One region of the Gordonia mangrovi genome, then DNA from elsewhere that is predicted to be linked to it. Evidence: predicted binding sites of a transcription regulator. Region 1 holds the regulator's gene; each other region holds the start of a gene.

Region 1 (10,423 bases):
TCGGCGACGCGATCGGCTACTCCGTGCGGTTCACCGACCGCGCGGGGGCCGACACCCTCGTCAAGGTGATGACCGACGGCATCCTGCTCCGTGAGATCGCCAGCGACCCGCTGTTGCGCCATTACGACACGCTCATCATCGACGAGGCGCACGAACGCAGCCTCAACATCGACTTCATCCTCGGCTACCTCCGCCGGCTGCTGCCCAAGCGCCGCGACCTCAAGGTGATCATCACCTCCGCCACGATCGAGCCGGATCGGTTCGCCCGACACTTCGCCGACGCCGTCGACGGCGGACAGGTGCCGATCCTCGAGGTCTCCGGGCGCACCTACCCGGTGGAGATCCGCTATCGCCCGTACGGTGACGCGCGCGACCCCGACAGCGACCACCGCGACCTCGATCAGGCGCAGGCGATCGACGCCGCGGTCGGCGAGTTGTGGTCGAATCGGCGCACCGGCGACATCCTGGTGTTCCTGCCCACCGAACGTGACATCCGCGAGACCGCCGATGCGTTGCGGCACCGCGCCTCCGCCGGCGCCGAGATCGTTCCCCTGTTCGCCCGACTGTCCATCGCCGACCAGCAGCGCGTGTTCGCGCCATCCTCCGGCCGCCGCATCGTGCTGGCCACCAATGTCGCCGAGACGTCACTGACCGTCCCGGGCATCCGCTACGTGATCGACACCGGCACCGCGCGCATCTCCCGCTACTCCACCCGTTCCAAGGTGAATCGTCTACCGGTGGAACCGATCTCGCAGGCCAGCGCCCGCCAGCGCGCGGGACGCTGTGGCCGCGTCGCGCCCGGCGTGTGCATCCGCCTCTACGCGGAAGAGGACTTCGACGCCCGTGCCGGGTTCACCGATCCGGAGATCCTGCGCACCAACCTGGCCGCGGTCATCCTGCAGATGGCGTCGCTGCGGCTCGGTGACGTGTCGCAGTTCCCGTTCGTGCAACCGCCCGATGCCCGCGCCATCCGCGATGGCATGGCCGTCCTGACCGAACTCGGCGCGATCCGGGACACCCAGCGCGACGACCACGAGCCGGTGCTCACCCAGGTCGGCCGACAGATGGCCCGCATCCCGGTGGATCCACGACTGGCCCGCATGCTCATCGCCGCTCGGGACGGCGGATGTCTCGACCATGTCCTGGTGATCGCCGCAGCCCTGTCGATCCCCGACGTGCGGGAACGCCCTGCCGAACACCGCGAGGCTGCCGACGCCGCCCATCGCCGGTTCGCCGTACCCGGCTCGGAGTTCCTCGCTCATCTCGAGCTCTGGTCGTACCTGGCCGAACGCCGCCGCGAGCTGTCGGGGAATCAGTTCCGGCGGCTGTGCGAGCGTGAGTTCCTCCATTTTCTGCGGATACGGGAATGGCAGGAACTGCATCGACAGCTCAGCCGGGTCGTGACCGATCTCGACTGGACGGTGCGCGCCACCGAACGCGACGCCGACGCCATCCACCGCGCGATCCTGGCCGGACTGCTCGGCAACATCGCTGTCCGACAGGGCGATTCGCGCGAGTTCCTGGGTGCACGGAACACCACGCTGGCGATCTTTCCGGGGTCATCGCTGGCGCGCAAGCCGCCGCCGTTCCTGATGGCGGCCGAACTCGTCGAGACCTCACGGTTGTTCGCCCACACGGTGGCGGCGATCGACCCGCTGTGGGTCGAGCAGCTCGCGGGTGACCTGGTCCGCCGCAGCTACAGCGAACCGCATTGGTCGGCGAAACGCGGCGCGGCAATGGCCTACGAGCGGGTCACGCTCTACGGTGTCCCGCTGGTGGCGCGCCGCCGGGTGCGGTTCGGCCCCATCGATCCGCCCACCGGGCGGGAGATGTTCATCAGACATGCCCTCGTCGAGGGCGACTGGCGCACCGAGCACGCGTTCTTCCACAGCAACCGCGCACTACTGGAGGCCGCGGCAGACGTCGAGCACCGCGCGCGACGCCGCGACGTGGTGATCAGCGAACAACAGCTGTTCGACTTCTACGATGCGCGCGTCGGCGACGAGGTGGTGTCCGCGCGACATTTCGACAGCTGGTGGAAGAAGGCTCGGCGCGCACAGCCGGACCTCCTCGATCTCCGCCCGGAGGACGTCGCCACCGACGTCGCCGTTGCCGACACCGATTTCCCCGGCGCCTGGCAGCAGGGCGAGACCCGCTTGGAACTGCGCTACCGCTTCGAACCGGGTGCCCCCGACGACGGTGTGACCGTGGTGATCCCGCGGGCGTTGCTCGACCATGTGCGGCCGGCCGGCTTCGACTGGTCGGTACCCGGTTTGCGCGGCGAGCTCGCGACCGAACTCGTCCGGTCACTGCCCAAGGCGCTCCGCAAGTCGATGGCGCCCGCTGCGCGTTTCGCGGATCTCGCGCTGTCCCGGTTGACGCCGCGCGCCGAACCCCTGCTCGCGGGTCTGGCCCGCGAGTTGAGTGCGATCACGACCATGACCGTGGCGCCCGGCGACTTCGCGCCGGAGAAGATCCCGCCTCACCTGACCATGAATTTCGCCGTGGTCGACCGAGACGGCTCGGTCCTCGCCACCGACAAGTCGCTGCAGACGCTCAAGAAGAAGTTCGACGACGTGGGCGAGCAGTCCGAGCCCGCAGAGGTGTTCACCGCATGGACCACCACCGGGATCGGCGACCTGCCTGCTACGGTCACGACAACCGTTGCCGGGCAGTCGATCACCCATCACGTGGGTCTGGATACGGTGACCGACGGGACCGGTCGCCCGATCGGGGTCGCCCGTGGCGAGTTCGGCACACAGGCCGAACGCGACCGCCGCCACGCCGCAGCGGTGGTGACGCTGCTCGACCTCGCGATCGCACCACTGTCGCGCAAGATCACATCGACCCTCGATGCAGCGGGACGCCTGGCGTTGAGTCAGAGCCCCTACCGCGACGTCGACGGACTCGTCGCCGACTGCACCCGACGTGCCATCCGCGACCTCGCAGCCGGCCAGAACCTGATCGCCGTCCGATCGACGGCCGCATTCGGGCGGCTGCGCGACGATCTCGGCCCCCGGGTCGCCGAGCGCGCACCGGACTATTTCGCGACGACAACCGACGTGCTGCGGCGTGTCGCACCGTTGCGGGCGCAGATCGACCGGGTCAGCGGATCAGTGGCTGCCGACGACGTCGCCGAGCAGCTCGAGAATCTGGTCTTCGACGGCTTCGTCGCCGCGACACCACACGAGAAACTCGTCCACGTGCCGCGCTATCTGGAGGCGGCCACCGTCCGACTCTCGGAGTTACCGGGCGCCGCCGCCCGCGACAGTGCGTCGTTGGCCGCGGTCGACCGCGTGGTGACGCAGTGGAATCAGCGTGCCGCGCAGCTGCCTGCGGCCCGACGTGAGGCGCTCGACGAGCATGCCCACTGGCTCGTCGAGGAATTGCGGGTCGGTCTGTTCGCGCAGCGCCTCGGGACCGCCCGGCCGATCTCGGAGAAGCGCGCGATGCGCGCCCTCGATCAGTTCAGCTGAGCCCGTCGGTGGCACTGACGCGATCGTCGGACCCGGCCGATTCCGCGGAGCGCTCGTGGGTGAGGTTGCCCTGGAGGTCGTCGATCTCGCGTTGGAAGTCTTCCAGCGAGTCGAATGATCGGTACACCGAAGCGAACCTCAGGTACGCCACCTCGTCGAGATCGCGGAGCGGTCCCAGGATCGCGAGGCCCACCTCGTTGCTGGGGATCTCGGCCGACCCGGATGCGCGCACCGCATCCTCGACCTGCTGCGCGAGCTTGGCGAGCGCGTCCTCGGCGACATCGCGCCCCTGACAGGCACGACGCACCCCACGCATCACCTTCTCCCGGCTGAACGGTTCGGTCACACCGTTGCGTTTGGCGACCGACAGCACGGCACTCTCGACAGTGGAGAATCGGCGACCGCACTCCGCACATGCACGGCGCCGTCGGATCGCCTGCCCCTCGTCGGCGACACGCGAGTCGATGACCTTGGTGTCTTCGTTCTTGCAAAACGGGCAGCGCATGTCGTCCTCACGCACATCTCGGGACACACCGGCGCGCCGGTCGCCCGCCACGCCGTGCCGGTTCCCGGCCGGACCCTGTGCCATCGAGGATACCGTCAGGCGCTCAGCTGTATGCGGGAGCAACCAGAGCCTGACCCACCCGCAGGCCGGAATCCGCGAGCCGATTGCGTTCGACGATCTGCTCGATGACCGCCTGGCGCGGAACCTCCGGCGCAATCCTATCGGCGATGGAACTCAATGAATCGCCCTGTCGCACATGGACGATTTCGGTTCCGGTAGGGGCCGGCTGCACCGACGCGGCATAGTTCGAACCGATGATGGCGACAACCCACACCAGCAGGGCGAGTGCCCCGCCGAGCATGACGGCCGCCGCCGTCGCGCGGCGCCGGGCGACGACCCGACGATCGATCGCCGATGCCGCACAGCGCGTGCCCGCGACGCGCGCCGACGCCGCTGCGCCCGACCCGCCCGGACGACGGCCCGCCGGGCCGGTGGCGTCGTACCGCTCGCGCCGGCGCGAGTCGAGGGCCCGCGCGGCCGGTTTCGTGGCGTTCGGGCTCGTGACGGTCGAAGTCGCTGCCATCGGGGTATCGGCGTATCGGATCGGGCGATGCAGTGTGGCTGTGCTCATCGTGTCCTCCTGGGGCTGCATGTGCTGTGGGGAATGTGCTGTGGGGGTCGGGCGGCACACCCTCGAACACCGTCGCTCATGTGTTCGAGAGAACGCATGTTCGATTTGTAGCACGCCACTCCGACAATGTCTCGACACACGTCGAACACATGTTTGAACCTGTCGGGTTGTTCAGATAATGTCGGCTGCATGGTGACGGGCGCCGATGGGCCGCCAATGGACACTGACCAGCAGGTCCCGATCTCGACCAGCCACCCGGAGCCGGCCATGCCGGATTCCCGACAGGAAGGACTCGACCGATGAGCGACAAGGCCGGCGGGCGGCGCGGCGCCTCCCGCGGGAACGACGACACAACCACGACACCTGCGGACAAGACGTCGGCAGCGGCCGATGCGGGTTCGGCAGCCGATGGCGCGGCCGCCGACCCGGAGGCCGCGGAGGCCGCACTGACCCCGCGACAGCGGGGCGTGCTGGAGTACATCCGGGCGTCGGTGCGCGAGCGCGGCTATCCACCGAGCATCCGGGAGATCGGTGACGCGGTAGGCCTCACCTCGACCTCATCGGTCGCCCACCAGCTGCGGACCCTGGAACGCAAGGGTCTGCTCAAGCGCGACCACAATCGTCCTCGCGCGGTCAACATCCAAGACGGGGACCAGCACATCCCGCCGGGTGGTGCGTCCGCCGCGTCCGGCGATGCGAGCGAGCTGCCGACGCCGACGTTCGTCCCCGTGCTCGGCCGGATCGCCGCCGGCGGACCGATCCTCGCCGAGGAAGCCGTCGAGGACGTGTTCCCGTTGCCGCGGGAACTCGTCGGCGAGGGTTCACTGTTCCTGCTGCGGGTCGTCGGCGAGTCGATGATCGACGCGGCGATCTGCGATGGGGACTGGGTGGTGGTGCGCCAGCAGAGTGTCGCCGACAACGGCGACATCGTGGCAGCGATGATCGACGGCGAGGCCACCGTCAAGACGTTCAAGCGGAAGGACGGTCACGTCTGGCTGATGCCGCACAACGATCTGTTCGAGCCCATCCCGGGTGACGACGCCGCAGTACTCGGCAAGGTGGTCACCGTGATGCGCCGGGTCTGATCCCGCAGCGTCGGAGCCGCGCCTCAGGATCCCGGCGCCGCGGCGAGTGCCGCAGTCGCCGCCGCTCTCGCAGCGGCCGGATCCGCTGTGGCGAGTGCGGCTTCGGCAGCCGCCCGACACTGGTCGACGGTCACCTCGGCGAGCCTGGCGCCGACCGCGGCAGCGGCCGCGGGCGCAGTCGACAAGGACGTCACCCCCAATCCGACCAGTACGCAGGCGAGCAGCGGGTCGGCGGCAGCCTCGCCACAGACCCCGACCGGTTTGTCGACGACGGCGCCGGCACGAGCGACTCCGCCGATCAAGGTCAACACCGCGGGTTGCCACGGATCGGTGAGGGACGCGAGTTCCGCCGACATCCGGTCGGCCGCCATCGTGTACTGGGTGAGATCGTTGGTGCCGATCGACACGAAGTCGACCTCGGCGAGGATCGATTCGGCGAGCACTGCCGCCGCCGGTACCTCGATCATCACACCGGCGATCAGTCCGCGGCGGCGCACTTCACCGGCGAACTCGGCTGCTTCGGTCGCCGACGCGATCATCGGCGCCATCACCCAGGGAGTCGGTTGATGACCGTCGGCGGCCGCTGCGATCGCGTCGAGCTGGGCGGCACGAATCTCCGGGTGCTCGTCGGCGATGCGATTGCCCCGCACACCCAACGCGGGGTTGGTCTCCTCGACTTGCGTGACGAACTTCAGCGGCTTGTCGGAACCCGCATCGAGCGTCCGGATCACCACCTTCTGGCCCTCGAAGGCATCGAGCACCTCCCGATAGAGACGCGTCTGCTCCTCCACCGAGGGTTCGTCCGCGCGATCGAGGAACGCCAGCTCGGTGCGGAACAGCCCGACACCTTCCACCGGATGGGCGGTCGCCGAACGAGCCGACCTACCGTCGGCGACGTTGGCCAGCACCGCGATCGGTCGGCCGTCACCGGTGACACCCGGCCCGCGCCAGTCGGCCACCAGTTCCGCCATCCGGCGGCTCTCCTCGACGCGGGCGGCCGCGTCGCCGGCATCGGGATCGACCTCCAATGTGCCCGCGGTCCCGTCGACCAGCACCACGGTTCCGGCCGCCACCGCGCCGAGCCCGGACACCGCCACGACGCACGGAATACCGAGCTGTCGCGCGATGATCGCGGTGTGACTCGTCGGACCGCCCAGCCGGGTGACCAGAGCGGTGACCTTCTTCGGATCCAGCCCGGCGGTGTCGGCCGGCGCCAGGTCGTCGGCCAGCAGCACCGACGGCTCGGCGGGTTCCGGTACACCCGGTTCGGCGACGCCCAGCAGTTCGGCGACCACACGGTCCCGGACATCGTTGAGGTCGGTGACCCGCTCGGCCATGAGCCCACCGAGTTTGGTGAACATCGTCGCGAACTGTTCGGTCGCGGCGACTGCGGCGGCGGGGGCCGCCGTCCCCTTCTTGATGAGTCCCGATGCCGCGCCGATCCAGCCGCGATCCTCGGCCAGACCCGCGGTCGCCGACAACACCTCCGCCGCGGCACCCGAGGCGTGTGACGCGCGCTCACGCAACCGTCCGGCGACTGCGGCGGCGGCGTCGGTGAAACGCTTGATCTCGACCTCACGTTCATCCTCGACGACGGACGCGGCGTCGGATGGGTCGTAGACCGGACGTTCGCCAGGCCAGATCGCGGGTCCGTAGGCATGCCCGCCGACCACCGGTGTTCCGTTCAGTACGTGTGTGTGCTCCATCGAAATCCTCACTTGTCCGATCGCATGGGCACGATGTGCCGCGTGGACGCCTCTGGTCACGTTGTGATTCAAGTTACAAGAAATCCTTGACTTGTCAACACAAACAGGCGTAAACACAGATATACCCACATTGGACCCCACTCAAATCAACAGACGAGGACATTCGTGTACGCGGAGGAACGCCAACAGGCGATCGCCAACCAGGTACGGCAGAACGGCCGCGCCTCGGTCACCGCATTGGCGTCATTGTTCGACGTGACAAGTGAAACGGTTCGCCGCGACCTCGCCGTCCTCGAGCGCAACGGACATCTGCAGCGTGTCCACGGGGGCGCCGTGCGGCCGGGTGCGACCCCGGTGGTCGGTGAGCAGGGCATCGACGAGCGCCTGCTGTCGCATACCGCCCAGAAGCTCGCGATCGGCAGAGCCGCGACACGATTCCTCCCGCCCGATGGCGGTTCGGTGTTCATCGACGCGGGCACCACCACCTACCAGGCCGCCCTCGCCCTCCCCCGCGACCGACGGCTGACAGTGGTGACGCACAGCATCCCGGTGGCCGGCGCCCTCGCCGCACAGGGCGCCGACGACCTGCATGTGCTCGGCGGTCGGGTACGCGGACTAACGCAGGCGACAGTCGGCGCCGACGCCGTTGCCGCACTCGAACGGCTCCGGATCACCACGGCCTTCGTCGGCACCAACGGCATCAGCGTCGCGCACGGCCTGTCCACCCCGGACCCAGACGAGGCAGCGATCAAATCCGCGATCGTTCGAGTCGCCAATCGTGTGGTGGTACTGGCGGATTCGTCGAAGACCGGCCACGAGGACCTCGCATCGTTCGCCGGACTCGAGGACATCGACGTCCTGATCACCGACACCGGAATCGAACCCGCCTTCGCGGCGATACTCGCCGACCACGGCATCGAGACGGTGATCGCATGATCACCGACCACCCCACGGAAAGAGAGCCCATGCCCACCCCACATGTCTCCGTGCCCGCCGAGACCGACCTGCCTCCGGAAATTCTGACCGTGACCGCGAACCCGAGTCTCGACCGCACGCTGGAACTGACCTCTCCCCTGGTTCACGGCGCCGTGCAGCGTGCGAGCGCCGTTCGCGCCGAGCCCGGCGGCAAGGGCATCAACGTCGCCCGCGTCGCATCGGCTGCCGGTGTCGACACCCGGGCACTGTTTCCCGCACGCGCCGACGATCCACTACTCGCCGCGCTCGATGCGGTCGCGCTGCCCTATCTGACCCTCGCGATCGACGGTGAGGTACGGTCCAACGTCACCATCGCCGACCCGGACGGCACCACCACCAAGGTCAATGCCCCCGGGTTCGTGCTCGACGACGCGATCGCGGCCGAGTTGACCGAACTGGTCCTCCGCAACGCGCGCGGCGCCCGGTGGGTGGCGCTGTGCGGCTCCCTGCCCCCCGGGCTGCCCCACACCTGGTACCGCACGGTCGTCGACGCCCTGCAGGGATCGGGATGTCGTGTGGCCGTGGACACCTCGGGCGCTCCGCTCGCGGCCGCGGTCACCGGTCCGGTCGATCTACTCAAACCCAACGAACAGGAACTCGCCGAAGCGACCGGCGCCGACCCGGCACAGTTGGCGGCAGCGTCGGCCCAGGGTGATCACGCTCGGATCGTGACGGCCGCGACCGAGCTCGCGCAACGTACCGGCGCGGCGATCCTGGCCACGCTCGGCGCCACCGGGGGCCTGTTGGTCACCGGGACCGGCGCTTGGTTCGCGACTCCGCCGCCGATCGTGCCGCGCAGTACGGTCGGCGCCGGCGACGCCGCGCTGACCGGCTATCTCATCGCGGAGTGCCGCGGCGCCGACGAGCCCGAACGACTGCGCACGGCGGTCGCCTACGGTTCGGCAGCCACCGCACTCGCGGGCACCCAACCGCCGTACCCCGACCAGATCGATCTGGACAACGTCACCGTCACCGACCTCACCGGGGCCGCCAGTGCAGGTTGACCACACCAGGCGCCCACCTCTGAACCCCGCACTGCGAAGCACCGCACCAGAGCACCGCACCAGAGCACCGCACAAAGGAAATCCCATGTCAGAACAGATAATCACCCCACAGACGGTGAGCCTCGACGTGGACGCCGGAGACGACCCGGCGGCCGTGATCGGGTACCTCGCCGACGCGCTGGCCACGGCCGGTCGCACCACCGATGCCACCGTGCTGGCACGCGGCGCACTCGATCGTGAGGCCAAATCGGCCACCGGATTGCCCGGCGGGATCGCGATCCCGCACGCCCGCGCCGCGTCGGTGACCGAGGCCAGCCTGGCCATGGCGCGGCTGTCCAAAAAGGTCGACTTCGGTGCCCCGGACGGGCCCGCCGACCTCGTGTTCCTGATCGCCGCACCCGAAGGTGGCGCCACCGAACACATGAAGTTGCTCAGCTCGCTGGCGCGGTCTCTGGTCCGGCCCGAGTTCGTCGACTCGTTGCGGGAGGCCGACAGCGACGACCGCGTCGTCCAACTCGTCGACGAGGCCATCAACCCGCAGCCCGCGCAGACATCGGCCGCGGCCGCGTCGGCCGCAACCGCGACCAGCGCGCCTGCGGCGACCCCGCCGGCCGCAACGGAGGCCGGCGGTGGCGACCGACGCCCCTCGGTGGTGGCAATCACCGCATGCCCGACCGGTATCGCGCACACCTACATGGCCGCCGACGCCCTCAAGTACGCGGCCGAACGCGCAGAGGTCGACTTCCATGTGGAGACCCAGGGATCATCGGCCACCACCTCCTTCGATCCGCAGGTCATCGCCGATGCCGACGCCGTGATCTTCGCCACCGACGTCGGGGTGAAGGGCAAGGACCGTTTCCGTGGCAAACCCGTGGTCGCCTCGGGGGTCAAACGTGCGATCAACGAGCCCGACGCGATGATCGCCGAAGCCGTCGCCGCATCGAAGAATCCGTCGGCAACGGTGGTCAGCGGCGCAGACGACGGTGGCGAGGCCGATGCGACGGCGGCGGCCGCCGGCGTCGGACTCGGCGGGCAGGTCCG
Region 2 (10,423 bases), 1.9 Mb from region 1:
ACGAGATCCGGTACGTACCCGTGGTGCTCTCGCGCGGACTGTGCCCGTCGGATCTGGCCGGCTTCCTCAACCAGCAGTACCGCTGGTGCCAGGGTTCGCTGTCACGGCTGCGCAACGACCACATCGAGGCGCCGCGCCGGATGCGGGTGCGGCAGTGGTTGGCGCACTGGGCGGGCATCTTCTACTACCTGACCACCGCGATGAACGTCTTCCTGCTGTTCCTGCCGGGCATCATCATGGCGGCGGTCTATCCCGACGACGTGCAGCCCCGACAGCTCGTGCCGTTCCTGCTGGGGCTGTGGGTGTACGTGGTGCTGTTCCCGCTGGTGTCGCGGTCGCGATGGCGGCTGGAGGTGCTGCGCGTCCAGATCGCCTACAGCTTCGCCCACACCATCGCCATCTGGCACAAGGTGATCGGCCGTGAGATCGACTGGGTGCCCACCGGGGCCATCGGCAAGAGCAACGCGCTGGCGCGATCCATCTCCTGGCTCGGCAGCATTGCGCTGGGCGGCTCGCTGCTGGCGTTCTGGGGGTTCATCATCCGCGACGTGGTGGTCTACGGCCTCGCCGACTTCTGGATGATGCTCGGCTTCGTCATCGCCTACACCTATCTGACCGGCCCGCTGCTGCTGGAATTCCTGCGCGTGCTGGTGCCGCGCCTCTCCCCGCTCTCGGAGCAGCGCGCTTCCCCGTCCGCTGCGGAGCCGGCTGCCGAAGTTCTGGACGGGTCAGAGAAGGCCACCCGACCGCTGCCGACCCGCACCGAGCACCGCCCCCGCTCCACCAACTGGAACCGCATCACTGCCTGGGAGGTGATCGGCTACACCAGCGCGATCCTGTTCATCGGAGCGTTGGCGTTGGGCTGGTTCGACATCATGCTGCCGTGGGCGGGCGCGTGACGACGGTCGACTCCGAGGCGCCGACCACGCCGGTGCGCATCCCCGCCGCCAGGACCTTCTTCGACGACATCGCCGGCCTGCGCGGCATCGCCGTCCTGCTGGTGGTGCTGTTCCACGCGCACGTGCCGTTCGTCACCGGCGGATTCGTCGGCGTCGACATCTTCTTCGTCATCTCCGGATTCCTGATCACCCGGCTGCTGATCCGCGAGTACGAGCGCACCGGGTCGCTCTCGTTCAAGGGCTTCTACGCACGCCGGGCGCGACGCATCATCCCGGCGGCCGCGCTGGTGATCGTGGTGTCGATCATCGGTGCTGCGCTGACCATGCCGCTGCTCAAAGTCTTCAAACAGGCCATCGACCTGCTCGCGGCCGCCGCACAATTGGCCAACTGGCACTTCCTGTCGCAGAACGCCGACTATCTGGCCGGCGCCATCGACGGCAGCCTCGCCACACATTTCTGGTCGCTGTCGATCGAGGAACAGCTGTACTTCCTCTGGCCGCTGGCGGTGTTCGCCGCCGCCGCCATCGCGTCGAGAACCGCGCTGCGCCGAGTTGTCTCGATGCGCGTCGCGGTGGGCATCGTGGTGGGGGCGTTGACGCTCGCCTCGCTGATCGCCTCGATCCGGATCACCCCGACCGACCCCGCCACCGCCTACATGGCCACCTACACCCGCGCCTGGCAGTTCGGAGTCGGCGGCCTGCTCGCCGTGATCGCACCGCTGTTCGCGTTGCGCCGGAAGACCCCGCGGATCGCCGCGATCGTTGCGATCCTGATGGGTTGGCTCGGCGTCGCCGGCATCATCGTGGCCGCGACGATGATCGACGCGCACACCCCATACCCCGGCACCGCCGCCCTCCTGCCCACCATGGCCGCCGCCCTGGTCATTGCCGCCGGCCAGCTCTTCCCAGCCTCCGCCCGAGCACCTTCCCCCCAACCCCACACCCCCAACCTCACCGCCGGCCGCCTCCTCGCCACCCCACCCCTGACGTTCCTCGGCCGCGTCTCCTACGCCTGGTACCTCTGGCACTGGCCGGCCATCGTCCTCTTCGAAACCGTCACCGGCGCATCGTCGTGGCCGGTCCTGCTGCTGGTATCACTGGCGGCACTCGGCATCGCCACACTCTCGACGCTGTTCTTCGAGGAACCGATCATCAACAACCGCGAGTTGCGCCGCAACACCTCGGCGTCGATCTCGGTCGGCATCACCGGTGTCGTCGTCGGACTCACCGTCACGATGATTGCCGGCATCCTCACCGTGCAGATCGCCAGCCGCGACACCGTCGCCAACGCCGCGCTGAGCTACCAGTCGGTGTTCGGCACCGAGAGCGGTGAGCCGGCGGGACCGGTGGTACCCAACCCGTTCCAGGCCTACGACGACCGCCCCGAACCGCACGAATGTCTGATCCCGGTCGGCGAACCCTCCGCCGGCGTCGACTGCACCTTCGGGCCGGATCACGGCACCCCGGTGGTCCTGTTCGGCGACAGTCACGCCGACCACTGGTCGGAGGCGATCCGCAGCATCGGCTCCACCCACGGTTGGCGTGTTCACCAGTTCACCAAGGCGGCGTGCCCGGCGCAGAACCTGCAACCACGTCCGGGCGTCGCCGACCCGTACACCCAACCCGAGTGCGCCCAGTGGCGGCGGGATGCGCTGGCCGACATCCAGGCGATCGAGCCGCGCATCATCTTCGTGTCGTCGTTGTCGACGTACGTCCCCGACCGCGACGACGTCGAGGCCGCCTGGGACGACACGCTCACCACGCTGCGCTCGACCGGCGCGAAGATCGTCTACATCGCCGACACCCCGTATCCGGGCTTCCAGATCCCCGACTGCATCTCCGGTGCGATGGACAATTGGCACAGGTGCGATTTCGAGCTCGACGGCTTCACCCGGATCGAACCGATCCTCGACGAGCAGGCCCGCGGACAGAGCACCGACATCCTCACCATCGGCGTCAACGACCTGCTGTGCGACGGCAACCTGTGTTTCCCGGCGCGCAACAAGATCCTGTTCTACCGCGACGACTCGCACCTCACCGCCACCGCCGCCGAGGTGCTGGAACCGGCCCTTGTGCGGCAGCTCGACGAGGCGCGGTTCGACTACGGCGGGCGGTAGGCGGGCCGACGGACCGAGACTTCGCGCGCCCAGCTACCAACCGCGCGTGCAGTTTCGCGCGCGGTTGATCGACGGGCGCGCGAGAATCTCGCGACCTACCGCACCCGAGCCAGCAGCCGTCGTCGGGCCTGGTGACTCGTGCGACGCCGCTTGCGCTTTCGGCGTCGAGCACGCGCGGCCGCTCGCGCCGGGGGGATCGGCTGGCGCTGAACCGCTGCGGCCGCAACCGGCGGTTCGGGTTCGGCGGCTTGTGGGTCCTCGCTGATCGTGCCGGTGCGTAGGTAGTGTTCGAACAGTTCGCCGACCTCGTGCACCCGGTTGACTTGGGGTGGTCCGGGTGGGCTGCCGTCGAGTGGGTTCAGTGACCACCCGGCGCGTCCGGCGTCACGACCTTTGCGGATGATGCGGGTGGTCCACTGCCCGGGCTTGGGGCCGACCATCCGGTTGTGCGGTGGGCACGCCGGAGCGGTCTTGTCGATGTCGGTCGTTCCGCCGTCGGCCCAATCCTTGTCTGCGTGATGGATTTCGATGATCGCGCTCGGATTCGAGCAGCCGGGTTTCGAACATCCACCGCCGCCGTCCTGGGCGAAGTGCATCAACCGTTGCGCCCGACTGGCAAAGCGTTTGGCGGTGCCCAGATACAACGGCTCGGCTGTGTGGTCCTTGAACACCGCGAGGTGGAACTGCGCCTCGGCGGCCATCTCGATGATGTCGGCCATGGGTAGTTGGGTGCCCGTCGCGGTGTGCCCGAAACCGGCGCGGTCGCGTAGATCGGCTTCGTTGACCTTGACGATGATGTGTGGGGGCAGACCGCGGTGACTCTTGCCGAGTACCCCACCGTCGAGCACCAGTTGGAACAGGGCCTCGAGAGCGTCGTGGTTGCGTTGGCCGGTCGACCGATGATCGCGGCCGGCGGCCTCTTTCAGCTTGTCGATGTCGGCGTCGAGGGTCGCGCCGCGCGGCGAGTCGCTGTCGTCTGGGTTGTTCATCCCGGGAGCGGCCATCTTCGCGAGTATCACGTCGAGCATGGCGCGTGCCTTCGGGGTGAGTGCACCCTCGATCTCGCTCATCGACTGATCGTCTTGGTCGCCGATCAGCACCGAGCGGCGTCGGGCGCGGTCACGCTCGTCGGCCAGGGTGCCGTCGGGGTCGATGCGGCCGAGGAGTCCGGCTCCGGCCGTGAGGATTTGTTTGGGGGTCAGAGTGCGGGCGAATTCGGCCATCATCGTCTCGGCCTTCTCGGCGACGTCCAGCGGCACCGAGCGGGGAATCTTCTTGAGTACTTTGAGAACAGCATCGACATGGGCGGGCGCGGCCGCTCCCTCGGCGACCACCGCAGCCAACGCCGCATAGCGGGGCGGGGTGAGTTCGCCCTGCAGTGAACGGAATTGCGCCAACGCCCGCATATGGTTCATGCGGCGGCGATGATCGGGGATGCGTAGATGATGTGCCATCATCTCGCCGATATGGCGGTACCCGAGTTGGCCGGCCACGCCGCGGTCGTTGCAGTCCATCATCCGGCGATGCCCCATCAGACTCATCCGACGATAGGCACGCTCGTGCTGTTCGGCGACATCGAGGATCGCATCCTGCGGAGCGCGGGTGGTGTCGACGGCGTCGATGCGGTCCAGCAGGTCGTGCAGCTGCGCATACAGCTGCTGCACTTCACTGACCTGATCCCTGATCTGACCGCTGCCCGACACTGTGTAGCCCCCCAGCCCGCCGTTCGAACGTATCTTCGAGATTAACCGCAATCTTTGATGTCCGCAACCCGTTGATCGAAAGCGCACATCGAGGGACGAAATGCCCTGACCCCGGACGTCGATCAGGAGTGAACTGGAGGTGTCGCGGGAAACGGACTACGGATGAGGAGGCGGTCGATGACTGTACGTGATGGCTCGATAGTGGTGGCGGTGGACGGCTCGGACAACGCGCTGGTCGCCACGCGATGGGCGGCCATCGCGGCGGAACGCGAGAACCTCCCGCTCGACGTCGTGTGCGCCTTCGAGAACCCGCCGGTCGTGCCGACGCAGGCGTTCCTCGACGGGCTGCGTGACGAAGCGCGCGAGCGCGTCGACGAGGCGGCGGCTCTGGCGGAGAAGGTGGCCCCGGGTCTGAACGTGGCGGCGTCGATCGTCGAGGCGCGCCCGGCGTTGCTGTTGCGGGCGCTGTCGTCGCGGGCGCACTACCTGGTGGTCGGCAGCCGTGGACGCGGGGGAGTGACGGGGCTACTCCTGGGCTCGGTGAGCACGTATGTGGTGGCGCACGGCGACTGTCCGGTGGTGGTGGTTCCGCCCGCCGAAACGGCCGAACCGCCGGCCGGCGCTGTCGTGGTCGGACTGGACGGCTCGCAGGTCGCGCACAAGGCCGCAGTGGAGGCATTTCGTCAGGCGCAGTTGCTGAAGACGTCGCTGGTCGCCGTCCACACCTACAGTGCGCTGTCCGGTGAGGTCATCGGTGGTCGGCACATGCCGCCCCGGCAGCAGCTCCATGATGAGGCGGTGGAGCTGGTGACTGCGCAGCTTGGCGATCTTCGCGAGCAGTATCCGGATGTCAACGTCGACACCGTTCTCAGCGTGGACAAACCGGCGCAGAGCATCCTCGATCAGGCCAAGGACGCACCGCTCGTGGTACTCGGCAATCGCGGGCGCGGCGGTTTCCGTGGACTGCTGCTCGGGTCGACGTGTCAATCGGTGCTGCATGTCGCACCGTGCCCGGTGATGGTGGTGCACACGCAGTAGCGCTCACCGGTCGACGATTCCGGCCAGCCCGCCCCGGAAAGCCTCGGTACTGGCCGGCGTCGTGTTGAATCGCCAATCACGTTCCTTGTCGGTCTGGAACCACAGGAACGCTTCGAACCGCGGCTCGGATTCGACGATGGCGAAGAAGTCGCGAATCCAGTTGGCCTTGAGTTCCGGCGATGGACCGTCGGCGCAGCCGACCTCGGTGATCAGCAGGGGTTGGTTCGCGCCGATCATTCGCAGCCGAGACAGGCTGCGCGGAAACAGGTCTGGCGCCGACTGCCAGTGATGCCCGGGCACATCTCCCCAGTTGTATCCGTCGACGGCCAGGTAGTCGACGACGCCGTGACCCGGATAGGCATCCCCGAAATCCGTGGTCGCGTCAGTCAGTACGTTGGGCGCCCAGACGAAGCGCACATTGTCGGCGCTGGCGTCGTCGAAGATGTTCCACATCCGATTCCACGCGGCCCGGTAGTCCGCAGCAGTGTTGCCGCTCATGCCGATCGCCCACGGGTACCAGGTGCCGTTCATCTCCTGTGCGAATCGCAGGAGCACCGGTCGGCCCCACTCCGACAGCTGTGCGGCCCATCGTCGGAAGTCGGCGTCGAAGTCACCCGCCGCAATGCGCGACAACGCATATCGTGGCTGCTCGATGCCGCCGCCGGGCTGCCAGGGTTCGAGTGTGAGCAGCGGACTGGCCCCCGCGTCGACGATCGCGTCCAGATCGGCGAGCGGCGCGTTGTCGCCGATCGCGGCAAAGCGGTGCAGGAAGCCGGGCGCAGCAGCGGCCAAGACCGCGAGTTGCTCGATCGGCGACGGCGACGACGCGGAGGCCGGCAGGACACTCGGGATGAACGCGCCCCAGCGGCGGTCGGGTGCGGGCTCATCACCGGCGGTGGGGGGCGAGCAGGCCGTCAACGGCAGGGCGACCGACCCGACCAGCAACAGTGTGCGCAACACCTCCCGACGCGACCAGACGCGCTTCGGCGCGTGCGAGGTCGGCGCGGGCGTCATGGGTCCATCTTGGCGGGTGGCGGGCGTTGTGTCGTCGGAGGGGAGGTGCGTGGGCATCGCAGCTGGTGTTCAACCGGCATCGGCCAGGTCTCGCCGCTCGATGATGGCGTTGACTCGAATGGTCAAGTGGTCGGACTCAGGACGCTGCGGGGCGGCATCGCGGGTCGACTTCGGCCACGCGGGTGGCATCGGGGAACGCGGGCCGTCGACCGCCCGCGTTCCCCGAGACCACCCGGTTCTCTACGACGACCCGCGCGAGCGTCCCGAGTCGTCGCACAACTGGAAGCGGCATCCATCCCGCCGCGGTCACGCTCGGGATCACCGACGATCCACCCCCGCACTCCCGTCATCGAAGGCGTGAGCCCGGGAAACTCGTCAGGTCGGGCAATGCACCGTGTACTCCCACACAGTGCCTTCCTCCGGTCCCGTGACCCGAACCACCACGTAGTTCTGTGCCCCGGGCGGCAGCGTCACGCGGGCGCTGCCGGTACCTTCGTTCAGGTTGTCGCCCACGTACCCGGTGTTGTGGACGAGGCGCCCCTGATAGAAGACCTTGATCTCATCGGGCTGGTTCACGGTCTCGTAGTCGAGGGTGAACGCCGTGGGACCGGTGCGGCCCAGGATGTGTCTGGTCTCCGTGACACCTTCGCCGCCGGACTTTGTCTGCTGATTGCATTGCTGCACAGGCGGTGACGGTCCAAATAGCCCGTCGAGACTGCCGAAGGGCAGCCCTTCGAGGCTACCGAGGTCAAGGCCTTCCAGACTTCCCGGACCGAGGCTGCCGAAGTCGAGGTCGGCCGGTTGACGAGGGGATGCCGATGCCGTGCCGGTGGCGGTCGCCAGCGTTGCGGCCAGCACGGAGACGGCAACGACGAGCGCAGGACGATACTTATGGATGCCGGTGGAACCGCGCGGCTGATTCGGTCCGGTCATGACGAACTCCGAGAACTCTTGATGGAGCAGTGACGACATCAAACCTAGCCACCCGATCCGGACGGCACCATCGCCCAGATATGCGAATATCGCAAGGCTGCAAAGTCTTTCGTTCGATATGCAAACGGGATCACGTCGGCGCGTGCTTCGTCGGTGCGCCCGTTGACCGTATCGCCGGTCTCGAACTGAACTGCACTGTAGCCATCGGCAACGGCCAGGGCGTCGTTCAGCTTCGTTCGCTGATCCTCGATGTCACGGGGTACGACGTTGAAGAACCTATGCTTCGGCTTGTCGAAATCGACAATGTCCAACTCGGACAGCGACTTGTTGGTTTGGACCAGGGCTATCTCCAACGCAATCTGCGGGATCCGACCCGTGTCCCGCGATCCTGCACGTCTCGCCGGCCAAACCATAGATCTGATGGACTGATCACCACAGAACGCACACACCACACGCCGCACCCCTCAACGCCGAGGAGCCCTGATGCCCAACGACGACCCCGAACCCACCCCCCGCACCCTGGTGATCTGCCTGGACGGCACCACCAACGAACCCGAGACCGGCTTCACCAACGTCGCGCGGATGTTCGACGTCTGCGTGAAAGACCACACCCAGCTCGTCTACTACGACCCGGGCGTCGGCACGATGGGGTCGCGCGCCGCGGTCACGCAGACGGGTCGGGCGCTGACGCGGGTCGCGGGAATGGTGGCCGGCTTCGGCATCCGCGACAACATCGAGGAGGCCTACACCTGGTTGTGCCAGCGGTATCGACCTGGCGATCAGATCTTCGTGTTCGGCTTCTCGCGCGGGGCCTACACGGCGCGCGCGTTGACCGGGATGCTGCGCACCGTCGGACTCCTGCACGCCGACGCCGTCAACCTGGTGCCCTACGCGCTGAAGCTCTACACGCGGTCGGGTCCCAACTCGGATTCAGCCGAAGGGCCCGCCGACCGTGGCGCGGAAAAGGAATTCTGGAAGCTGCGCAACGACTTCCGCACCAAGTTCGGCAACCCGGATTTCCCGGGACCGTTCCGCAACACCAAACAGGTTCGGTTCCTGGGTGTCTGGGACACCGTGAAGTCGGTTGGCTGGCTCAATCTGCGCGCCCGGTTCGAGGTGGCCCGCTGGCCGTTCACCGCCAACATCGACAACGTGCAGACCGCGCGGCATGCTCTGGCCATCGACGAACGCCGACGTCCCTTCGCCGAATACCGATTCGCCGCGGAGGCCACCGCTGATCGGGACGTGCAGGAAGTGTGGTTCGCCGGCGTGCACGGCGACGTCGGCGGCCAGTGTCGCGAGGACAGCCGCCTACCCGACATCGCCCTCGCGTGGATGATCGACGAAGCTCACTCTGGCGGTGTTCGCGTCGACGAGAAGGCGTACCGGCGGATGCTCGGCGTGAAGTTCGGGACGCCGCTCGACGATGAGGTTGCGCTCGGTGAGATCGTCCCCAATACGAGAGGGTGGCGCCTGGCAGGTGGGTGGCGCGATCGCCGGCCCAGATCCGACGATGTCCTACACCCAAGCGTCGCACATCGCGTCGAGGCGACGCGCCATGGCGCGCAACCGTATCGGTCGCCGTTCGACAGGTGAGGTACCCAGCCGCCCTCGGGTGCCGCGGGCCCATTCCGATCCCGCGGGTCGCCTCGGAGAACGCGGCCCGTCGACGACCCGCGCGACCTGAGACGACCCGCGCGATCGGAGCCGACCCGCGTTCCCGAGCCTGACCGCCACGGTACGGCGAACACCACGCCATCGGAAGGTCTAGCGGCAGCGTCGCCGGGGTCGACTACCATCGAAAAGATCACCGGTTATAGGAGTCGGCATGAGCGAAGTGGAAAAGGCCCAGCGACGGGTCCGCACCATCCGCAAGATCCGTCACAGCTCAGAATTAGAGGGTGCGCGAAGTACGGACGCCACCCGGGCTGATCAGCGGGCGTACGCTCGCGGGACGATCAGCGTCGCGGAACTCGGTGATCGGGTGCGTCGCCGCTACAACATCCAGTAGGAGCAGGTGGCAAGACCCTGGGACACGGGTGACCTCGACCAAAACTGGTCAGGCTACTTCATCCCCGGAACCGAGGTCCTTCGCAATCGTGTTGGGGCGACGATGCCCGACGACCTCAGAGATGCCGAGAATGATCTGGTGGAGGTACGCGTTCTGGAGTTGAGAGAGGCGCCCGAGATCGTCGGGCGGCGCACCTACTACCTCGACTACCTGTGCGCGATCCACCGGCAGCTGTTTCAGGATGTGTACGACTGGGCAGGAGAACTGCGCACCGTCGGGATCGAGAAGGACGACGAGGCATTCTGCCCACCTGGGAACATTGCTCAGCCGATGGTTCATGTTGCCAGAGAAATTCATCGACTTGGTCGGCTTCGGAGTGTGGCCCGACCGGATCTCCCTCGCGTTGTCACATACCTCTACGACTACGTGAACTTCGCCCACCCCTTTCGTGAGGGCAACGGACGCTCAACACGGGAGTTCTTCGATCTCTTGCTGTCCGAGCGGGCAGCCGGACTTGATTGGCAACGCACAGACCTTGGAGAAATGCACGATGCATGCCATGCCGCCCGCGGTGACCAAGACCTGTCGCTGCTGGAAGGCATGTTTGGCCGAATCCTCGATTCGGACCCGGCGTACGACTTCTGATTGCCCGGACTGAGCGAAGAGCCGTTGGGGTTTCGCATCCATCTCTGGTGGTACCCGACACCC
Region 3 (10,423 bases), 970 kb from region 1:
ACGGGTGGGATGAGCCAGGGATGGCGGTCGTGGCCCATGATCACCTCCCATCCGTTGTGGTGGATGTCGGCGTGACACGATGGGCACAGCAGACATCCGTTGTCCAACACTGTGATTCCTCCGTCAGCCCAATGCACGAGATGATGCCCTTGGCAGCGGGTGGCCGCTACTCCGCATTTGATGCAGCACTGATCCCGCTTGTGCAAGGCTTTGCGTAGGTGGGGCGGGAACAGGCGTTTCTCCTTGCTCATCTCCATCGGCACCTGCTCACCGTCGACGATCGCGACGGTCGCGGTGGTGTCGCAGGTCAGGGTGCGCAACGTGGCTTCGGTGAGTGACCCCATGAACGGTAGTTCGGCCAGGTCCGGGGTATCGGCGGGCACGGAGACAAGCATCTGGTGTCGTGGTGCGGACGCGGCATCCCCGCTGCGGGCGGCGATATCCAAGAGCGCTTCGAGGGCGTCGGCGTGGCGGCGCTCCGGGCTGCGGGCATCGGGTGAGCCGTCGGGTTCGGGGCGGGGTGCCGCCAACTCTTCCATCGCCGCACTGAATTTTTCGCCGACTTCGGTGTTGAGGTCGGCGCGCACCTGCAGGCGGCCGTCACCGTCGACGTCGTGGGTGAGGGCGTTGAGGTTGCGGTCCTCGGATGCGGGTAGCCCACCGGTGTCCTCGGCCTGCTGGTTACCCAGCCGGCGGGCGTGTTTTCCGATCTCGGCGGGGGTGGCGCCGGAGAAGAATTGGGCGAGGAGGTCGGTCACGACGTTCAGACGCGCCGGGTCGTCGATCGGTTCCGCCGATCTTGTCGCGACGTGCTCGACACCTTTGCCGACCGCGTCGACATGTTCGGCCGAGATCGCCCCATCGGCGGCATGGGCGCCCAGGGTCGGCAGTTTCGTGCGGGCGGCGGCGATCCGGATCAACCGGGAGGCGACTGCCGGGGCCAACCCCATCACGATCAACAACTCACTCACCTTGCGGCCGTGATCGGTGGCCACGCCGAGTCGGTCGAGATGGCCGACCACCGTCGCGGCGTGATGCTCGATCAGATTGCGCAACGTGACCAGCGCGGTCATCGCGTCGAACGCCGCCCGCCCCGACATGTCGTCGGCGAAACGCAGTTCACGCAATGAATCAGTGATGGTGGTGAGATCCCCCGAAGCTCCCATGACTCCAAGGTATTCGAACGCCCGTTCGACGTCAAGGAATTTCTTGAACATAGTGCAGAGAATTTTTCTCGGGGTGGGGTGGTTTCGATACGCGTCGGGCTCGCAAGCTCGCTCGTCGCTACTCAACCAGCGAGTTGCCGACGGATTGTCGAGATCAGCGAAACCGTCAGAAGTTCTGCGACCACGACATCGACTCCACCCAACAGTGAAAGGCCGGAGGCCCTTTCGTTTCAGCGCCTACCCCACGGCTACCGGATGTCTCAGAGCGGCAGTCCCTGCTCGAGCAGATGCACCGCGTTGAGCAATGTCGACAGCAGGTCATCGTCGGGGGCATCATCGACCGTCTGCGCAAAGTGGAACATCACCCCGCCCGCGGCCGCGATGAACACCCGCAAGCCCATGTCATCAGGTGGCACACCGAGGTATTCGGCGAAGAAGTCCGTCGCCTTAGAGATCGCCCCGTCACTCTCGATCTGGTACGCGGTCCGTAGGGCGGGCTCCGCCTGGATCAGACGCATGCGTTCGGTGCTGCTGGCCCACTCGTCGGCGGTGCCGATGCGGAACATCTCCGTGATCAACCTGCGCAACAGGTCGAAGTGACTCAGGCCGGACGGAATCGCGGCGATCGCCTCCTCGCGCGCCTCCTCGAGATCGTCGGAGATCACGACCTGCTCCTTGGAGGCGAAGTAGCGGAAGAACGTGGTGTGCGAGACCTCCGCCTCCCGCGCGATCTGCTCGACCGTCGTATGCGTGTAGCCGTTCTCGGCGAACAACGTCATCGCCGCGTCGCGGATCGCCTTGCGGGTGCGGATCTTGTTCTTCTCCCGCAAACCGATGCGACGCCCCGGTCCGCAGCCCGGGGACGTCGTCGGTGTGGCCATGCCCATGACCTCCTCGGATCAGGTCGCCGACGCGACCGTGTCCCGTGTCGTGTCGGTGTCGAGGTGCTCGAGTCCGCGGTTGCGGACGGCACCGCCCTCGATGTCGAAGTCCACCACGAGTCGATCCAACCACTTCGGCAGACCCCAGGCTCGATCACCCAGCAGCGCGATGATGGCGGGCACCACCATCATGCGGATGATGAACGCGTCGAAGGCCACCGCCACGGCCAGGGAGAAGCCGAGCATCTTGGCCGTCGTGTCCGGCGCGAGCATGAAGGCCGCGAACACGCTGATCATGATGATCGCCGCCGAGGTCACTACCCGGGCGCCGTGCCGATAGCCGGTGACGATGGCGTCCTTGGCGGTCATCCCGTGTATGTATTCCTCGCGCATCCGAGTCACCAGGAACACCTGGTAGTCCATCGCCAGGCCGAAGACCACACCGATCAGGAAGATCGGCAGGAACGACAGGATCGGCTTGGTGTTGTCGATCAGGCCGAGCGCACCTTCCTGGAAGAACAGCACGGTCATGCCGAACGTCGCGAGCACCGAGAAGATGAAGCCGAGCGTGCCGATCAGGGGCACCCAGATCGACCGGAACACACCGATCATGATCAGGAACGCCAGACCCACCACCACCACGAGGTACGGGATCAGCGCGCTGTCCAACTTGGCCGACAGGTCCGACAAGATCGCGGTCTGGCCGCCGACATGCAGTTCCACTCCCGCGGCCTCGGCGGTCGGCGTGTAGTCGCGGATCGTCTCCATCAGATCGTGTGTGGCGGCATCCGACGGAGCGCTGATCGGGGTCACGGAGATGAGTGCGGTGTCCGCACCCACCTGCGGCTGCGGGGTGCCGTTGCCCATCCACGTCAGAGTAGCCGCATTGGCGACACCGTCGAGGGTGGCGATGTGGTCCACGGCGCTCTCGGCAGCGGCGCTGACGTCGCCGTCCTCGGTGTGCAGCACCACCAGCAGCGGACCGTTGATTCCCTCGCCGAAGCCGCGCTGTAGCAGGGTCTGCGCCTGCGCTTCATCATCGCTGGTCAGCGACATACCGAGTTCCATCTTGGACATCGGGATGGCGGCCAGCGCCAGCACCGCCAGGCCCGCGACGATGAACGGGATCGGCCGGTTGACCACCGTGCGGCCGAACTTCACGCCGACGGTGTCGTAGGTGGGGCTCTCGGCGGCATGTTTGATCCACGGGATGCGCGGGGTGAAGGCGAATCTGCCCACCGCCCCCAGCAGCGCGGGGATCAGGGTGAGCGCGGCGAGCACCGCCATGAAGACCGCGACGGCCGCGCCCATACCCATCTGGGTGATCAGCGGGATGCCGATGACCATCAGTGCCGCGACGGCGATGATGACGGTGAGCCCGGCGAAGACGACGGCGGTGCCGGCTGTGCCGACCGCACGTCCCGCCGCGTCGGCGGGATCTCCGCCGCGCATCCGTTCGGTCCGGTAGCGCGACACGATGAACAAGGCATAGTCGATGGAGACGGCGATGCCGAGCATCGTGACGATCGCTGTCGCGGTCTCGTTGATGTTGAGGAACTCGGCGGACAGCGTCAGCAGCATGATGGTGATCATCACGCCCACCAGACCGGTGATCAGCGGAATGAAGGCGGCGACGAGCGCGCCGAACGCCACGATCATGACCACGAATGCCACGGCGAAGCCGATCAGCTCGGCGGTGCCACCCGGCTCCATCACCTGCATGAGTGAACCGGTCGCCTCGACCTGCAGGCCATCGCCGCGGTGCTCGGCCAGGATCTCCTGCAGCTGCTCCTTCTCCTCGACTGTGAGATCCATGATCTCGATGTTCTGACGGATCTGGATCAGTCCGACGCGGCCTTCGTCGCCGAGCACCGACCCGGCGATCGCCGGATTGGCCTGCGCGGCGACGACCGGATTCACCACGGTCGACGGATCGGTCAGCTCGGGCAGTGTCGTGAGGTCGTCCACGAGTGCGTTGATCTGGTCCGTGTGCGCGGCGAGACCGTCGTCGGCGGCCACCAGGACACTGGTCGACGCCTGCGACTGCTGTTCCATTACCTGCGGGAAGTACTCCTCGATCTGCGAGGTCGCGGTTCCCGAGTCAGTCCCCGGCAGGCTGAAATCCTTGGCAAATTTCGGGCTCAGGGCGCCGACGAGCCCACCGACTGTGATCGCCGCGAGCAGCCAGGTCGCAATTACCCACCATTTGTGTCGGAAGCAGAACCTTCCGACTCGGAACAGCACTGACGCCATGGTCTCCCCTATCGAATCGGCAGCCGAAGCAGTCAAAAGTGTTAGTGACTACCACTTGGTACTGGATAACAAGAAACGCCCGATCTCGCCAGCGAGACCGGGCGTGGAGTGGGCAACGCCTCGCCGAACCGCCGCGCGTGACGCAAGCTATATCGAACACGCGTTCGCATGCTGCGGTAAGCTCGTGGTCATGACCGCCGGCATGCAGTGGTCGCTCTTCGATCAGGCGACCGAGGACGCGGAATTGCTTCCACTGGACGTCACCACCCGACGACACCTGTCCGACGGCGCGTGGGTCGACGTCCGACCCGGCTGGATCTCGGGGTCGTCGGCACTGTTCGACCGGCTACACGCGGGGGCCGCGTGGCGCGCCGAGCGACGGCGCATGTACGACCGGGTCGTCGACGTTCCGCGGCTGGTCGCCACCTACCATTCCGCCGAGACGTTCCCCGATCCGCTACTGGCCGCAGCGCGCGAGGCGCTCGGGCGGCACTACCGCGACGAGTTGCCCGAAGGTTTCGCCACCGCCGGTTTGTGCCTGTACCGCGACGGCTCCGACAGCGTCGCCTGGCACGGGGACCGGATCGGCCGCGGGTCACGCGAGGACACCATGGTGGCGATCGTGTCGCTGGGGTCTCCGCGCCCGTTGCTGCTGCGACCGCGCGCCGGCGGCTCCTCATTGCGGTTCGAGGTCGGCCCCGGCGACCTGTTGGTGATGGGCGGAAGCTGCCAGCGCACCTGGGAACACTCGGTGCCGAAGGTATCCGGGGTCGGTCCACGCATCAGCATCCAATTCCGACCGCCCGGCGTCTGGTGATCGCACCAGCCGGGCGGAGGGCACGTCGTCGACGACCCCGCCGGGATGGGCACGCGGGCGGTGGTGATTCAATCGATGGGAAGTCCACGCCTCGGGGGGGTTGTCCATGAGTCTCAGGTCGCGCACGTCTGCTCTCGCCGTCGCAGGCGCGGCGGCGATCATCGCCGTCGGCGCCGCTCCGGCGGTGGCCGGCCCGCTGGACACCGTCTTCGGCAGCGCCGGCAGCTCGGACTCCGGTAGCGCTGGATCCGGTAGCGCCGGATCGGGCAGCTCCGATCTCCTCGACGCCGGCAGTTCGGCGCTCGGTTCGTCCGGCAACGAGCCCGAGCACTACGGCAAGCTGGGACGCGACAACGCACCCAACGGGGTGAGGTCGATCAACGTCTGGGTGTACGCGCCCTATGCGCAGCCCATCAGCCCGGGCGTGTATCCCCGGAACTCACAGCTCGGTGTCCGCTACAACTCGACCATCGATGCCGGACCCGTGGTCGATGGGGACGAATGCCGAATGGAGGTCCGGCTGTCCGGCCCGAAGGTGCCGGAAAAGGCCAAGCTGTTCAAGACACAGGACTGCACGTCGGTGAAGCCCTACACACTGCGCGCTCCGGGCGCCTACTAATGGGAGCTACTGGGTCTGGTCGTGAGTTTGGGTCAGACTTGGTGTTGGTGGCTGCTGCTGGGTGAGCACTCGTGCCTACGGAACCGTTGATGGCGAGTTCTGGATCGAGACCGTGCCCCTGGTGGTCGGCCAAGAGGGTGTGATTGCTGCTGGGATGTCGTGCCGGCTCCGATGTGGTTTCGGGGTGTGAGCACTGAACCATTAGTTCGCGAGGGTCCTCCGGCCAGCTGCCGTGTTGAACAATCGACGGCTTGGTAGCTGTGAGGAGGCACCGGCAGTGGCAGTGTTGTTCGTCGGGGATGATTGGGCCGAAGACCACCACGATGTCGAGTTTCAAGACGAGCGTGGGCAGGTGTTGCGGCGGGCGCGGTTGCCTGAGGGGATCGCCGGGATCGAGAGGTTCGGGGAGATCGCGGCGACCTTCCTCGACGAGGGCGATCAGCCTGACCAGGTGCTGGTGTGTATCGAGATCGATCGCGGTCCGTGGGTCAACGCGTTGATCGCTGCGGGGTATCGGGTATTTGGAGTCGATCCCAAACAGGCCCATCGCTACCGCGAGATCGTGGTCAGTTCGGGCGCCAAGAGCGACAAGGGTGATGCGCATGCGCTGGCCGAGATGCTGCGGAGTCGTCGCCACCAGTTGCGGGAAAGTGGTGGGGACTCCGAGATCGCGGACGCGGTCAAGGTGGTGGCCCGCGCGCATCAGACGATGATCTGGGAACGCACGCGCCACATGCTGCGGGTGCGTGCGGCGCTGCGCGAGTACTTCCCGGCGATCCTGCTGGTGTGTTCGGCGTTGGATCTGGAATTGACGAGCCGGCCGATCCTGGGCTTGCTGACCAAGGCGCCGACCCCGGCGCGGGCGGCGAAGCTGACCAAAAGCCAGATCCTGCCCCTCCTCAAGGGTCGCCGCAACAAAGACACCAAAGCTGTTGAGATACAACAGATCCTACGCGGACAGCACCTCGGCCAACCTGATCGGGTCACCGACGCCTACGCGGCCTCGGTGCGCGCCTCGGTGGCGGTGCTGGGTGTGGTGATCGAGCAGATCGACGAGCTCGCCGGCGAGGTCGATGCCCATTTTTCCCAGCACCCGGACCATGAGATCTACCTCAGCCAGCCCGGCATGGGGCCGACCGTGGGACCCCGGGTGCTCGCCGAGTTCGGGGACGACCCGTTACGTTTCCGCAACAGCAAAGCCCGCCGCAACGCGGCGGGCACCAGCCCCATCACGAAACAGTCGGGCAAATCGCGGATCGTCTCCGCCCGCTACGTCCACAACGACCGACTCGTCGACGCCCTGATGGCCCAGGCCCACGGAGCCTTCATGCACGACGACGGCGCCCGCGCCTACTACCGCAAACAACGAGCCCGAGACGTCGACCACAACGCCGCGCTACGCCAACTCGCCAACCGCCTCGTCGGCATACTCCATGGCTGCCTGGCCCGCGGTATCCCCTACGACCCCGCCACCGCATGGAAGGACCAAACCCCCGCCGCGGCTTGACATCAAACCTTCAGGGATGTCTCGATCAGCGTCACCGACACCATTTCCGGTGCCTCGAACGCGATTGCCTTCGACGTGCAGTAGGGGCCGATCAGATTGCGAACTCGGTCTTCGTGAGTTGTTCGGAGAGCGCCCACAACTCACCACGGAATGCCGTGTCGTCGGCACGCTTGCGATAGCCGGAGACGCCGGGGGCGCCGCGACTCCCGAACAACTCGGTCGGACCGTAGAACATGCCGTTGGCGGCATCGGGTGAGGTGGCCGCATACAGTGTGGGCAGAGCGCCGCCGGCGGCGCTCTGCGCAAAGATCTTGTTGCCGAACTTCATGAAGACGTCCTCGACGGTCTCCGACCGACCCTGTAGCTCTGTCGCTGCGTAGCCGGGGTGCGCGATCATCGAGGTCGCCGACGATCCGGCCGCGGCCAGTCGCTCGGCCAGTTCTTTGCCGAACATGAGGTTGGCCATCTTCGAGTCCCCATACGCACGCCAGCGACGGTATTTGCGCTTCTCCCAGTTCAGGTCATCGAGATCGATGCGACCGATCTGGTGCATGCCGGACGACAATGTCACCACCCGATCGGTGATCGTGGGCAGCAGCAGAGCGGTCAGCGCAAAGTGCCCGAGATGGTTGGTACCCATCTGCATCTCGAAACCATCCGCGGTGCGCCGCATGGGAACTGCCATCACTCCGGCGTTGTTGATCAGCACGTCGGCGCCGTCGAAGTTCTCGGCGAACGCTCGCACGGAGGCGAGGTCGGCCAAATCTAGTTGTGCCACCGTGGCATTCGGGCCTATTTCGGTTGCCACGGGCTGCGCCTTGTTCAGGTTGCGGCACGCCATGGTGACGGTGGCACCGGCGTTGGCCAACGCCTTGGCCGTCTCGGCCCCGAGACCACTGTTGGCACCGGTCACCACGAACCGCCTTCCCGTCTGATCCGGGATGTCCGCGGTCGTCCACTTGCTCATCAAGCCTCCCCGTTGACGCTGTGCACTTCCTGCCGGCGACGCTATGGCCTCGGGCCACCGCCGTCAATGAACTGTCCGGTGACCCGGCGCGCGGGCCGCAACAGACCGGCCACGACCGAGCCCATCGAGATCCCCGGTGCGCGGCGTGCGATCGACCGTGGCGCGAAGACCTGGGTCGGTTCGGTCCGGCCACGTAGAGAGCGCGTCCCCACCGGAATCCATTCGCCTGCCTCACCTTCGGCCGCACAGGCGAGCGCGGCACCCGACGCCACCACGAACGTGCCGGACTGTTTCGCCAGATCCGACAGGCGTGCACTCTCGTTCACCGCATCGCCGATCACCGTGTACTCGTAGCGGGTCTCGGCACCGATGTTGCCGGCGAACACTGTGCCGTACGAAATGCCCATCCCCCAGCCGATGTCGAGCTCGGCACCGAGCCGGTCGGCGAGCTCGCGGGCCGCGGACAGCACCGCCGTGGCCGGGTCGTCGAGTTCCACCGGTGCGCCGAAGATGGCGAGGGCAGAATCGCCTTCGAACTTGTTGACGAATCCGTGGTGGCTGTCCACCACATCGGCGACGATCGTGAAGAAGTCGTTGAGCAGGTCTGCGGTGGCACCCGGGTCCTGGCGTGCCGCAATACCGGTGGAGTCGATGATGTCGACGAACAACACGCCGACCGCCGCATTGACACCATGCATACCCTCGCCGTGTTCGAGGGCCTGCGCTGCGACGGTGTCGCCGACGTGCCGGGCGAACAGCCGCCGCATCCGCTCCCGCTCCTCGAGTCCGGTGACCATCGTGTTGAAGCCGTGCTGCAGCACGCCGAGCTCGGAGGAGTCGTACACGGGCACCCGCACTGTGTAGTCGGCGGCATCAACCCGCGTGACCGCGTGGTGCAGGTCGCTGAGCGGATCGGCGATCGAACGGCCCACGAGAGTGATCACCCGGATACCGGCGGTCAGCGCCACCACCCCGAGAACGACGATCGTCCAGTCGACCGGGCCGCTGACCGGCGGCAGCATATCCAACCACCGGCCGAGATTGAGCAGCAGCAGGCCGAGCATCGGCACCGCCGAGCTCACCAGCCACACGGCGATCATCCGGGTGCGGACACCGTGAAAGACGTGCCGCGCCGGGAAGTCACGGAAGGCGACCACGGCCAGTGGCCGGGCGGCCCGCTCGGCGAACAGGTAGGTGATACACGAGCTCGACATCGCCGCGAGCAGAAAGGCGGCGGCCACCCCGGCGGTGCGCGACGACGACGGATCGTCGGCGACCACGGCATACGAGCCAACTGCGGTGGTCCAGGCGGCAAGCGTCGCGATCACCTGGTTACGCGGGATGTGACGGATGGCTTTGCGGCGGGCGTGATCGGCGGGTAAGCCACTCACGAACCAATCCACCTGCGGTTTGATCAGCAGGACACCGAGCAGCATGTTGGTGATCGTCCCGACGATGATGCCGGTGACCACCGCCGGGAAGTTGGGGGCACCGACGGTGCTCTCGAAGGTGAGCTGGCTGCCGTTGTAGGCCAGCTGCACCAGTAAGAAGGTCTCGATGCCGATCGCGCAGTTCGTGCCGATCAGCGCGATCGCCGCAGCCGCTGTCGCCCGACGCGACATGCGGGCGCGCTGTACGCGCGGCATCTCGGCGAGCTCGTGGACGTCGGTCCGGCGATGGCGGCCCCACAGGTATCGCGGCAGCGCCTCGCCGTGGATGTACGGCCACGCCCGCTGCAGAGCGGCGTGGCCGAGTGGTCGCGCCATGACGGCCACCTCCTGCGCCGGTAGGTACCTGCAGGGTACCCATGACCCTCACCGGCGGACAGCGGTCCGAGACGTCCGGGCCCTCGAGACGGAGAAGGGCCGGCTCCGCGGCCTCGGGGGATGAGGGTGACCGCGGAGCCGGCCGCACGCGCCGGCCGGTGAGGCCGGAAGTCTCTGGCGAATCAGGCAGGCTGGTTGGCCTCGATCTCGAGGGTGATGGTGACCTTGTCGCCCACCACGACGCCGCCGCCCTCGAGCGGCATGTCGATGTCGATGCCGAAGTCCTTGCGGTTCAGGACAGTGCTGGCCTCGAACCCGGCGACCGCGCCGTGGCCCATGCCGGGGTTGGTGCCGTTGAACTCGAGGTCCAGCTCGACCGACTTGGTGACGCCCTTGAGGGTGAAGTCGCCGGTCAGGACGTAGTCGTCGCCCTTGGGTGCGACACCG

What was found. The regulator LexA, encoded in region 1, represses DNA repair genes until DNA is damaged. The targets are predictions, from matches to a motif close to CGAACANNTGTTCG.
Positions count from the first base shown of each region.
Region 2: a site for LexA is predicted at 4,744-4,757, ahead of NWF22_RS05320 (HNH endonuclease signature motif containing protein). Genes of this name have one in related genera too.
Region 3: a site for LexA is predicted at 4,454-4,467, ahead of NWF22_RS16770 (alpha-ketoglutarate-dependent dioxygenase AlkB). Genes of this name have one in related genera too.

Region 1 is NZ_CP102850.1:4,659,952-4,670,374, reverse strand. Features, by position in the region: gene hrpA (ATP-dependent RNA helicase HrpA) at 1-3,476, shown strand, start outside; gene nrdR (transcriptional regulator NrdR) at 3,469-3,981, opposite strand; gene NWF22_RS21190 (LysM peptidoglycan-binding domain-containing protein) at 4,085-4,612, opposite strand; gene lexA (transcriptional repressor LexA) at 4,912-5,697, shown strand; gene ptsP (phosphoenolpyruvate--protein phosphotransferase) at 5,721-7,403, opposite strand; gene NWF22_RS21175 (DeoR/GlpR family DNA-binding transcription regulator) at 7,569-8,339, shown strand; gene NWF22_RS21170 (1-phosphofructokinase family hexose kinase) at 8,369-9,382, shown strand; gene NWF22_RS21165 (PTS fructose transporter subunit IIABC) at 9,468-10,423, shown strand, end outside.
Region 2 is NZ_CP102850.1:1,145,021-1,155,443, reverse strand. Features, by position in the region: gene NWF22_RS05330 (glycosyltransferase family 2 protein) at 1-899, shown strand, start outside; gene NWF22_RS05325 (acyltransferase family protein) at 932-3,016, shown strand; gene NWF22_RS05320 (HNH endonuclease signature motif containing protein) at 3,112-4,680, opposite strand; gene NWF22_RS05315 (universal stress protein) at 4,897-5,757, shown strand; gene NWF22_RS05310 (glycoside hydrolase family 26 protein) at 5,761-6,771, opposite strand; gene NWF22_RS05305 (hypothetical protein) at 7,147-7,704, opposite strand; gene NWF22_RS05300 (hypothetical protein) at 7,749-8,057, opposite strand; gene NWF22_RS05295 (T6SS phospholipase effector Tle1-like catalytic domain-containing protein) at 8,188-9,300, shown strand; gene NWF22_RS05290 (antitoxin VbhA family protein) at 9,533-9,715, shown strand; gene NWF22_RS05285 (Fic/DOC family protein) at 9,722-10,360, shown strand.
Region 3 is NZ_CP102850.1:3,688,384-3,698,806, reverse strand. Features, by position in the region: gene NWF22_RS16785 (HNH endonuclease) at 1-1,166, opposite strand, end outside; gene NWF22_RS16780 (TetR family transcriptional regulator) at 1,427-2,047, opposite strand; gene NWF22_RS16775 (MMPL family transporter) at 2,066-4,300, opposite strand; gene NWF22_RS16770 (alpha-ketoglutarate-dependent dioxygenase AlkB) at 4,491-5,117, shown strand; gene NWF22_RS16765 (hypothetical protein) at 5,224-5,736, shown strand; gene NWF22_RS16760 (IS110 family RNA-guided transposase) at 6,020-7,243, shown strand; gene NWF22_RS16755 (oxidoreductase) at 7,335-8,210, opposite strand; gene NWF22_RS16750 (adenylate/guanylate cyclase domain-containing protein) at 8,252-9,856, opposite strand; gene NWF22_RS16745 (YceI family protein) at 10,159-10,423, opposite strand, start outside.